3 regions of the Ruegeria sp. AD5 genome follow, and region 1 is predicted to be linked to each of the others. Evidence: riboswitches for the same ligand, from Rfam matches in the RefSeq annotation. Region 1 holds a riboswitch; each other region holds the start of a gene.
What was found. A riboswitch is a leader RNA that binds a small molecule or an ion and turns the genes downstream of it on or off. The one in region 1 is predicted to bind cobalamin.
Positions count from the first base shown of each region.

Region 2: another riboswitch for cobalamin. It lies ahead of ACR0JG_RS00145 (DUF1636 family protein); the one in region 1 lies ahead of ACR0JG_RS03575 (energy-coupling factor ABC transporter permease).
Region 3: another riboswitch for cobalamin. It lies ahead of ACR0JG_RS05805 (DUF1636 family protein); the one in region 1 lies ahead of ACR0JG_RS03575 (energy-coupling factor ABC transporter permease).

Region 1 covers NZ_JBQFZR010000001.1:703,422-706,692, forward strand. Annotated here, with positions in the region: gene ACR0JG_RS03570 (transglutaminase-like cysteine peptidase) at 36-659, shown strand; gene ACR0JG_RS03575 (energy-coupling factor ABC transporter permease) at 765-1,448, opposite strand; cobalamin riboswitch at 1,525-1,737, opposite strand; gene ACR0JG_RS03580 (L,D-transpeptidase) at 1,953-2,615, shown strand; gene ACR0JG_RS03585 (hypothetical protein) at 2,657-2,929, opposite strand; gene ACR0JG_RS03590 (heavy metal translocating P-type ATPase) at 3,116-3,271, shown strand, end outside.
Region 2 covers NZ_JBQFZR010000001.1:24,829-28,099, reverse strand. Annotated here, with positions in the region: gene cobN (cobaltochelatase subunit CobN) at 1-107, opposite strand, end outside; gene cobW (cobalamin biosynthesis protein CobW) at 113-1,168, opposite strand; gene ACR0JG_RS00145 (DUF1636 family protein) at 1,165-1,545, opposite strand; cobalamin riboswitch at 1,632-1,838, opposite strand; gene ACR0JG_RS00140 (NAD(P)-dependent oxidoreductase) at 1,944-2,930, shown strand; gene ACR0JG_RS00135 (glycosyltransferase family 2 protein) at 3,045-3,271, shown strand, end outside.
Region 3 covers NZ_JBQFZR010000001.1:1,153,276-1,156,546, forward strand. Annotated here, with positions in the region: gene ACR0JG_RS05800 (catalase family protein) at 1-781, opposite strand, end outside; cobalamin riboswitch at 1,040-1,248, shown strand; gene ACR0JG_RS05805 (DUF1636 family protein) at 1,351-1,707, shown strand; gene ACR0JG_RS05810 (ABC transporter ATP-binding protein) at 1,704-2,489, shown strand; gene ACR0JG_RS05815 (ABC transporter substrate-binding protein) at 2,508-3,271, shown strand, end outside.

The DNA.
Region 1 (3,271 bases):
GGCTCGGTAGCTTCAGATACCCAGGAGAAACGAGTATGGGGAAAGCAGATATGACAAAACCTACTTCCGCTCAGAAAAAACTCTCGGAACGGTTACCAGTTTATCTATCGTTGGCCTGTATCATATGCAGCTACCTTGTCTCCGCCGCTTCATTGCAAGCTTCTGAGCTTCCCTGGATCAAACTAGATAGAGAGGTTCAGGCGCCATCGGGTGCCAAATCACTCTGCAAAGATTATTCGTGGGCGTGCGCGAATACTCGTACTTCTGGTCTGCCAGAAGCGCGGGAGAAACAGATCGTTAAAGCGATTAACTTGCGCGTCAATCGGAGGATCCGCGCCGTTTCGGATCAAAACCAATACGGGACAAAGGAATACTGGACACTACCAATGCAGGGGTCAGGGGATTGCGAAGATTTCGCTTTGCAAAAGAAGTTTGAACTAATGCAGAACGGCTTGGATCCTACGAAGCTACTTATTGCCACTGTCTTAGACACCAATCGCAGTGGCCATGCAGTTTTAGTTTATCGCTCGAGTGAAGGCGATTTGATTCTGGACAATGTCACCAACAGGATCAAATCGTGGAAGGAAACGAGGTATCTTTTCCTACGAATACAGGACCCAAATCACCCTGATCGTTGGGTACAGGTTTCTAGCGGCTAAAAACAATGTGGCGCGCCCTAGAGACGCGCCACAATAGAATTTTGGTCCTGCGACTACTGGTTGTTTCGCGGCAACCCAAGTATAGGACACCGCTTCAAACTTTGGTCAAGCTTTCGCAGCGTTGTACAAACGCGGAGTCACCAGACCTGTACTGTTCAAACCGCGCATTGCCTTGGCTGCCGCAAGCACTGCCAGATCAGCAATCGGCTCAATGACGATTACCAGCATATAAGCGCCGCCAAAGGACAGAACCGACGCCATGGTTTCTGCGCCGAAACCCTGGCCGTAGAAGGCCCAGAACCCAACCCATGCGACTACTCCTCCCTGATACGTCGCACTTAGGGCAAGAGCTTGGCCATATTTGAGGTCAACATATGCTGTGCCGGGTGCGATGATGCGGCTGGCCAGTGCCTGTAGCGCAAATAGCGGCACCAGCAGAGTGGTCAGGTTGATGAAGTACTGCGGAAGATCGAACGGGGCAAAAAACACACCCTGAATCAGGAGACCAGCTGCCAATCCAAAAGCCGCGGGTGCAGCACCGAGAAGCAGAAACAGCGTCGACCCCAGGATGAAGTGGACTTCAGAGACACCAACCGGGAAATGCGGCAGGACTTCGAAGAAAAGGAAAACCCCAACGGTGGCGAGCACCGAGCGCATAACAAAAGATGCAGGTCCATTCGCACGCAATGTGGAAAACGTTTCTTTCGCTGCGTAAGTAGCCGCACCTGCGGCGGTAACATAGGAAAGCGCGATTTTGGCACCATTCACGATGCCCGGTTCGATATGCATGTTCTTTCTCCCTACCGCCTCACCCGGCGGCTTGTCAGGTTGAATCGACCGTAAGGCCGACAGGTTCAGTCTGGGCATAGCCCGGCGCTTTACGGCAGGTCTCCTGACTCGCGGGTGCTCGCTCCGCCAACCTTCCCGGTTCCATTACAAACCAGTGGTGTCTTGGCATCGCTCTCCGCTCACAGTTGCGGGGGCAGTTACGGAATTGGCGCCATTGAAAACACCGAACCGTATTCCCTTTTAATCCTTTTGGCTTCCGCCATCAGGAACCGAAAACAATTCACCGCTACAATGGCGGCTTCGCCTGTGTCAATTGTCTTTGCGACCTATTCCAATGTAAACTCGACCGAAGCAGGATTCACGCAACCGGTCACTTGATCGACAGGGTAAACCAAGCGTTACCTGAAACCTCTTGAAGCTCTAGCTGCTAGAGGCTTTAAGATTCGGATTAATTCGCGATAGTGCGATCCAAATACGTTAAACTTGTGAACCAGGACGAGACCTATGCTTACAAGGCGCCATTTCATTCAATCCACCACAGCGCTGTTCTCGGCGTCTGCGGCCAGTCCATTGATCGCCAAAACCTGGCCAACCGCATCGCAGAAGACCTATTGGGACAGTCAAGTCACGCCAATTGGTTACGATCCAATGACCTCAAATCCGTGGGGTGTTCATGACCGTTTTTTACCAAGACGCGTCGCGGCAAATGATGGTTTGGTTCCAGGTGACATCCATGTGGATGCCGTCGCGCGCTATCTCTATCATATCGAAGAAGGCGGGACCGCAATGCGCTATGGCGTAGCGATCGCGCGTGGGAATCTTTACGAGCCCGGCACCTATGTTATCCGCCGAAAGGTCGAATGGCCACACTGGACACCAACCGCTTCAATGATCGAGCGCAACCCCGAATACGCGGAATTCCGGAATGGAATGGAGCCCGGGCCGAATAATGCTCTCGGCTCTCGTGCCCTTTATCTATACGTTGGAGACCGAGACACATATCTCAGAATTCACGGCACGCCTGAGCCAAGAAGCATCGGCGGTCGCGCAAGTTCTGGATGTGTGCGAATGATCATGGCTCATATCAATGACCTCTACCCAAACGTGAAAACCGGCTCGACCGCTTTCCTATACTCTGCCGAAGATAGCGTCACAGCCCGCTCATGAATATTGGGCAGCGTACATGGACGTCGCTGCCCTCATTTCGATCAGGCGTCGCGCGCAATGCAGATCGGAGCGCCATTCGTCGCGCGCAATGGTACCAATGTCGTCTCGACGGGTCCGCTGTGCTCATACCAAAAGCAATTGTCTTCGGGCAGGAGGCGCGCTGTGGTCAAATCCTGCGCCGGCCCTGCCAGCGCTACGACCGAATCTGGCACGTTGCCTGGTTCAAATGCTTTGCTTTTGGCCCCAGTGAACTGGGCTGAGCAACCAGCCGTAATCGAGACTAACGTGATGGTAAATGCGATCCGTTTCTGCATTGATCTATTCCAAATTTTTTGCGTCATCTGCAATTAGATTGCATCCACACGGCCGGCCCGCAAGACGAAATGAACTAACAATATCGCAGGCCAAGAACCCGGATGAAAAAAATATAAAAGGTATTGAAGCTCTAGTTACTGTAGGAACTATTTACAAAGGACCATAGAGATTCTTGAGGTCCAATCATGTCATCCGATACCCATAGCCACGACCATGGCCACGAAAACAAACATGGTCACCACGCATGCGGTAGTGGCGGGTGTGGCGACATCGCCCCCGCCGGTCCAATTCCTGAAGGTGGTAGAAGCTTTCAGGTCTCTGGCCTTGATTGCGCCGAAGAG
Region 2 (3,271 bases), 680 kb from region 1:
TCACTGTCGGAAAAGGACAGCACCACCAGGTCCGCCGGGCTCTGACCCAGATCGGTCGGGGTCTCGGTTTGTTCGAGCCCATGGCTTTCGCGGAAGACGACGTGCATAAGTCTTACTCGGCAGCCTCGGTTACACCCACGAGGATATCCCGGATCTCGGCCTCTTTGATATCGTCATGCTCGGCAATGACCACAAGGCGCGAGCGACGGTCTTCGCGGGGCTCCCATGGGCGGTCATATTGGTGACGCACGCGCGCACCGACGGCCTGAACCAGTAGGCGCATGGGCTTGCCCTGAACGGCGGCATAGCCTTTGACGCGCAGGATATTCAACTCGTTGGCCAATCGTTCAATCTTGGCGACCAGATCAATCGGATCGGTTTGCTCGGGCAGTTCAACGATGATGCTTTCGAAATCGTCATGCTCGTGATCGTGATGGCCGTCGTGATGGCTGGGACGCGCGTCCATGTCATCCTCGGCCGCGGCTTCTAGACCCAGCACGACGCGGACGTCCACGGCACCCTCAGCCACTTCGACTACGGGCAGGGGGCGGGGCGCTTCGGCGGCGATGATCTCTTTCGCTTTCGCAACGCCTTCCGGGCCAGCCAGATCAGGCTTGGTCAGCAGAATGATGTCGGCGCAGGAAATCTGATCCTCGAACACCTCGGACAAGGGAGTTTCATGATCAATCGAGTCATCTGCCATGCGTTGCGCATCCACCGCCTCGACATTCGGAGCGAACCGACCAGCGGCCACGGCCTCGGCGTCGGCCAGAGCAATCACGCCATCGACGGTTATTTTCGAGCGGATATCGGGCCAGTCGAACGCCTTCAACAACGGTTTAGGCAGGGCAAGACCGGAGGTTTCGATCAGGATGTGATCGGGGCGCGGCTCTAGTGCCATCAGGGCTTCAATGGTCGGGATGAAATCATCGGCCACGGTGCAGCAGATGCAACCATTGGCCAGTTCCATGATGTTTTCCGCGGGGCAATCAGGAATGGCGCAGGACTTCAGGATATCGCCATCGACGCCGACATCGCCGAATTCGTTGACGACCACCGCCAGACGCTTGCCCTGCGGGTTCTGCATCAGATGGCGCACCAGTGTGGTTTTGCCCGAGCCCAAAAAGCCGGTGATCACAGTGACGGGGAGTTTCTCGAGATTGCTCATTTCAGGGCTCCAATCGGGGGAATGCGGGCCGCACAGTTTTTGCGGAAATGTTCGGGACGTTCGCGCCATTTGACCAAACCGTCCTCGGTGGCGAGGTATTTGGCTGCGCCTTCGACGATGGTTTCGACATGGTCGATCTCGTTCAGATGCTCATACACGAAAGTCCAGCGATCCGGTCCTCCGCGTAGCACGATCGAGCAGCCTTCATCGCAATTCGACAGGCATTCCACAGCTTTCAAGGTAATGCCTTCGGGCAGGCCCGCCTGTTCAAGCGCCTTGTGCAGCAACGTGCCGGGGCGCTGGGCGTCATCCTCGACAGGCAGCCCGCGACGGCAGGTAGTGCAAACCAGCAGTTCGACCGGTGCGGTCTCGGTCATGTCTCTCATCCCCCCAAAATCCTCTTCGTGGGGGACGGGGTTTCATGCGGGCCGATCACAGCCCCACACCGGAACACCCCGTCCGGTTTCATCTTCGGGCGTTGGCAGGTCTCCCGGCTTGCGGATGTCAGAGGAGGCCTCTGTCGGATGTCCCGCCTTCCCGGCCATACTGCCAGTGGCTTTGGGCACCCTCTCCGGTCACGGTCGCGGGGGCGGCTGCGTTTGACGGCAAAAACCGCTGACGCATTCCCTTTTCATCTGCTCTCGCAGACACCAACGAAAGGGACATGCGGCAGGGCAGGGTTGCTTGTCAAGCGAGTCGCGCCGATCCGTGAAAAAGCGGATAAAAAGCGACCTGTCGGGGTCGCTGGGCGGCATGATACTTCTGCAACGACGTGCTGGCATGGCAGCAAGATGCGAACAGGAGGATACCGCGCATGAAAGTAGGGTTTATCGGGCTGGGGAATGTAGGGGGCAAGCTATCTGGATCGCTGCTACGAAACGGTATCGATCTGACGGTTCATGACCTGAACCCGGATCTGGTGACCGAATTCGTCGCCAAGGGTGCCAAAGCCGCCAAAAGCCCGGCGCAACTGATGCGCGATTGCGATGCTGTTATAACCTGTTTGCCTTCTCCTGCGGCCTCGGATGCGGTGATGCAGGAAATGTTGCCAGAGGTCGGCCCTGGCAAAATCTGGATGGAAATGTCGACCACTGACGAAGCCGAAGTCAAACGCCTTGGCGCAATGGTCATCGAACGAGGCGGCGCAGCGGTGGATTGCCCGGTTTCGGGCGGATGTCACCGGGCAGCGACGGGTAATATCTCGATCTTCGCAGGCTGTGATCGCGAGACTTTTGAACGTATCCTGCCATTCCTGACCACCATGGGGCGGCGCATTTTGCACACGGGCGATCTGGGCTCGGCCTCTGTTCTGAAGGTGTTGACCAATTATCTGGCGACCGCCAACCTGATCACCTGCGCCGAGGCATTGGTGACAGCCAAGGCCGCCGGCATGGACCTTGGAACCACCTATGAGGCGATCAAGATATCGTCAGGCACATCCTTCGTGCACGAGACCGAAAGTCAGGTCATCCTGAACGGCTCGCGCGATATTTCCTTCACCATGGACCTGGTGAAAAAAGATATCGGTCTGTTTCAGGAGGTCGCCGACCGTGCCGGAGTTCCCCTTGAGATAAACCCATTGATGATCAAGATTTTCGAAGATGGCATCGCGCGATATGGTGAGCGTGAACTGTCCCCGAACATCATCAGGCGGCTAGAGGACGCGACCGGACTGGAGATCCAGGCGCCAGGGTTTCCAACCGAGATGCTGGACGACGAGCCAGAAGAACCGGGTTACGAGGTGATCCCACAGAATCGGTAGATAGATTAATCGGCAAGCATTGCGGCTGTCTGGCGACCTGGTTGGACAAAATTCTGGTGCTATTCTAAATAGGTCGACAGGAGTCCGACACCGGCACAGGCAAGAGAACAACTTATGACGAATGAGACCTTTCTCATCGTAACAACGATGAAAAACGAAGGGCCTTTCATGATCGATTGGGTGGCCTACAACCACGCAATCGGCTTTGATGACATTCTGATTTATACCAATGATTGCGCTGATGGTACCGATGCCATGGGCGAACGGTTGCAAGTGCTTGGCTGGGCTCACCACCAACGAAACAGACTGGGTCCGCGCGCTGCGCCGCAGGTTCGTGCATT
Region 3 (3,271 bases), 450 kb from region 1:
CACACAGCTCGAAGTGATTATCTCCATCGGCCACGTCTTGCCGCAAACACTGCCCGATCCCATCTGGGTCGTCTACCGGATGTGCCGGAATTTTTGGTTTAGCGCTGCGGGCCAGGTATCGGACTGTTAGATCGGGGCCCAGCCGATACGGTGTTGTCGACCAGAAATGGACCTCAAAAGGCGAGTGCATATAGTTCGAGGCAAAATCACTCGCGACGCGAAACTGACGCTTGCCTTCACGAGTTAGGAGGGCGCGAAATCCTGCGCGCAGCCCTTTGGTGATCAACCTAAGGCTCCATTTTCGTCGCCCTTTGATCGCGTGCTGGACCGCTTGTAATGTGGCGACAAGCCTGCCCAATCGCTCATATTCATCGGGGACGTAGCTGGGAAACACATCCTGATCGACCAATACGAAATCGAACTCGTCGCTGAGTTGTGTGGTCCCCAGATGCGCAAGTGCCTCGGCGTCGATCAGCTTGGGGCCTGGCACGTCAAAAAGCTTGATCGCCATCCCGTGGGCATCCGATTTCCGGTCATCCAGATGCGCGCCGTTGGAAAAGCGAAGTGCGGCTGAATAGGCAGCGGGCTGTTCAAACAGGCCGTGACGGAACTGTTCTGGTAGATCGTTTCTGACGGTGAATGTTGCAGCCACGCACCCGTGACTGCGCCCATGCTGAGCCCTTAAGCGATGGCCTTTCCACCGTGCAACGGCCTCGAGATTGTGGTCAATGACATCATCAACAATATCCGGCGGCAATGCGTTTTGCGAAACATGCGTCAAAGAACCGTCTCCTTGGATAAACCCAGGCAATGATCAAACAGGGGTAAGGTGCTGACAAAGCTAAACCTCTAAATTTGTTCAGCTTACCTCAGATTGTCTAATTTCCAAACACACCAACTATGGACAGCCGTGGCCAGACAAATTCGGCGCGCAGCCCAACCCATTCGGTTGGTGCTACGGACACGTGGTTGCCCGCGCTCGATCCTCGACCAGAGTTGAGCGCCTTCGACTTTATCATTGACGTGTCCGGTGTTCTCGGGCACTCAGTCGATTGATGGTTCCCGGTGGCGTTGCCGCGGGATGAAAAGGGAATACGGTGAGGTTTGCCAAAATGGTGCCAATTCCGTAACTGCCCCCGCAACTGTAAGCGGTGAGCAAGGCCAAACAGCCACTGGTCCACAGGATCGGGAAGGTTGGCCGAGCGCGGACCCGCAAGTCAGGAGACCTGCCATCAGATGTTTAACCAACCCGGGGCGGGGCGTCCTGGAAGGAGGCTTTGATGGCGCGTCAATCGCGTGTTTACATTGTCGGCAGCTTCCGCATGCGCTTGGAAACAAGTGGAGTGGACCATGCCAGATACGCCTGATCATTTCATTCTAGTCTGCGAAAGCTGCACTGAAGGGCTGCCCCTTGATGAAATTTGCGATGCGTTGACTGGGAAATTACCTCGCAGTTTTGCGATCCGCGCGTCGTCTTGCATGGCAGGCTGCGATAGTCCCAGAACGGTTGGGTTCCAGGCCGTAGGAAAGGCGCAATACCTTTTTGGTGGCATTCAGACCGCGGATGAGGTGCAGGCGCTGGCTGAGTTTGCAGCGCAGTATCGTGAAAGCCCGGATGGCTGGACAAATGCCACTGATCGCCCGCAGGCGTTGTTCAATAAAACCCTCTCGCGCATGCCGCGGATCGAACACGGGGCATCGCAATGACGTTGCCACCCTTTCTGATTGCCGAAAACCTTGAGTATTATGCCCTTAACGGAGATGTCCTGTTGCAGGGCGTCTCGTTCGAGTTGTACGAGGGTTCCATTCTAGCCATCGCCGGCCCGAACGGGGCGGGGAAAACGACGCTTCTCAATCTGTTGTGCGGCGCTGAGCCGCTGGCACTTGGTGATGTTCGGATCAAAGGACGCAGTCTAAAAAAGCTCACGGCCAAAGCGCGTGCGCGCATGATTGCAGTGGTAGGTCAGCAGGAACTGCCCGATGGACGCTTGGCGTTACGCGATTATGTTGCGCTGGGGCAAATACCCATCCGTGCGGACCGCTCTGCCGAAGGCCACGCGCAAGAGCTGGACCGGATTTTAGACCTGACCGGTCTCGCCAATCTCGCGGACAAGCGCATGGCCCAACTGTCTGGAGGCGAACGTCAGCGTGCCCATATCGCACGTGCTTTGGCGCAGAACCCTTCGTTGCTGTTTCTGGACGAACCGACCAACCATCTGGATCCTGATGCAAAAGGGCGGATGCTGTCTTTGGTCGCCGAGCTTGGGATCACCGTGGTCATGATCGTACACGATCTGGTCATGATCCCCGAATTCGCCACACACGTGGCGCTGATGAAATCGACCCTCATGATCGAGTTTGGGTCGGTGGACAAGGTGCTGACACCCGAAAGAGTCCGCGAAACTTTTGGCGTTGATTTCCTCTGCTTTCTCCACGAAGGCCGCGTGATCCCGGCGCTTGATATTCGAAGAACCACAGTCTCAACTTAGTCGAAGGAACACACTGAGATGAAATACATCTGGCCCGTGGCGTTGGCCACCGCCATGGCAAGCGGTGCTGCTGCGCAAGAAGTCACCGTAGACAACTGCGGCGAACCGCTGGTTTTTGATACCGCGCCCAAGCGCCTGGTTGTGCATGACATGAACATGACCGATATGGCCTTTGCATTGGGTCTGCAGGACAAGATCGTCGGCCTGACCGGCATCACCGGCTGGTACAAGACCAGCCCTGATTTTGATGCCCTGCGCGGCGACATCCCCGAGCTTGCGCCGAAATATCCGACCGTCGAAAACCTGGTGGCGGTTGAACCCGACCTGTTCTTTGCAGGTTGGTACTATGGCATGAAGCCGGGTGGTGATGTGACCCCAGATACATTGGAACCGTTCGGAATCAAGACCTTGGTTCTAACGGAAAGCTGTGTCCATCTGGACAAGGATCGCCCCGAAGCCAGCATGGATCTTCTGTTTGGCGATGTGTTGCGCTTGGGCAAGGTGATGCAAGTCGAAGACAAGGCCGAGGCTCTGGTCTCGGGCTGGAAAGAGCAGCTGGCAGCGATCGAAGCCAAGACTGCTGAACTGCCCAAGCCCCGCGTCTTTCTTCTGGATGGTCCTGCAGATGCTCCGTTTACCGCCGGTAAATTCGCGATTCCCGATGCGATGATCACAGCCGCCGGTGGTGAAAACGTCACTCATGACATGGACACGAGCTGGGGCCGCACCTCGTGGGAAGCCGTTGCCGCATCGAACCCGGAATTACTGGTTTTGTTGGATTA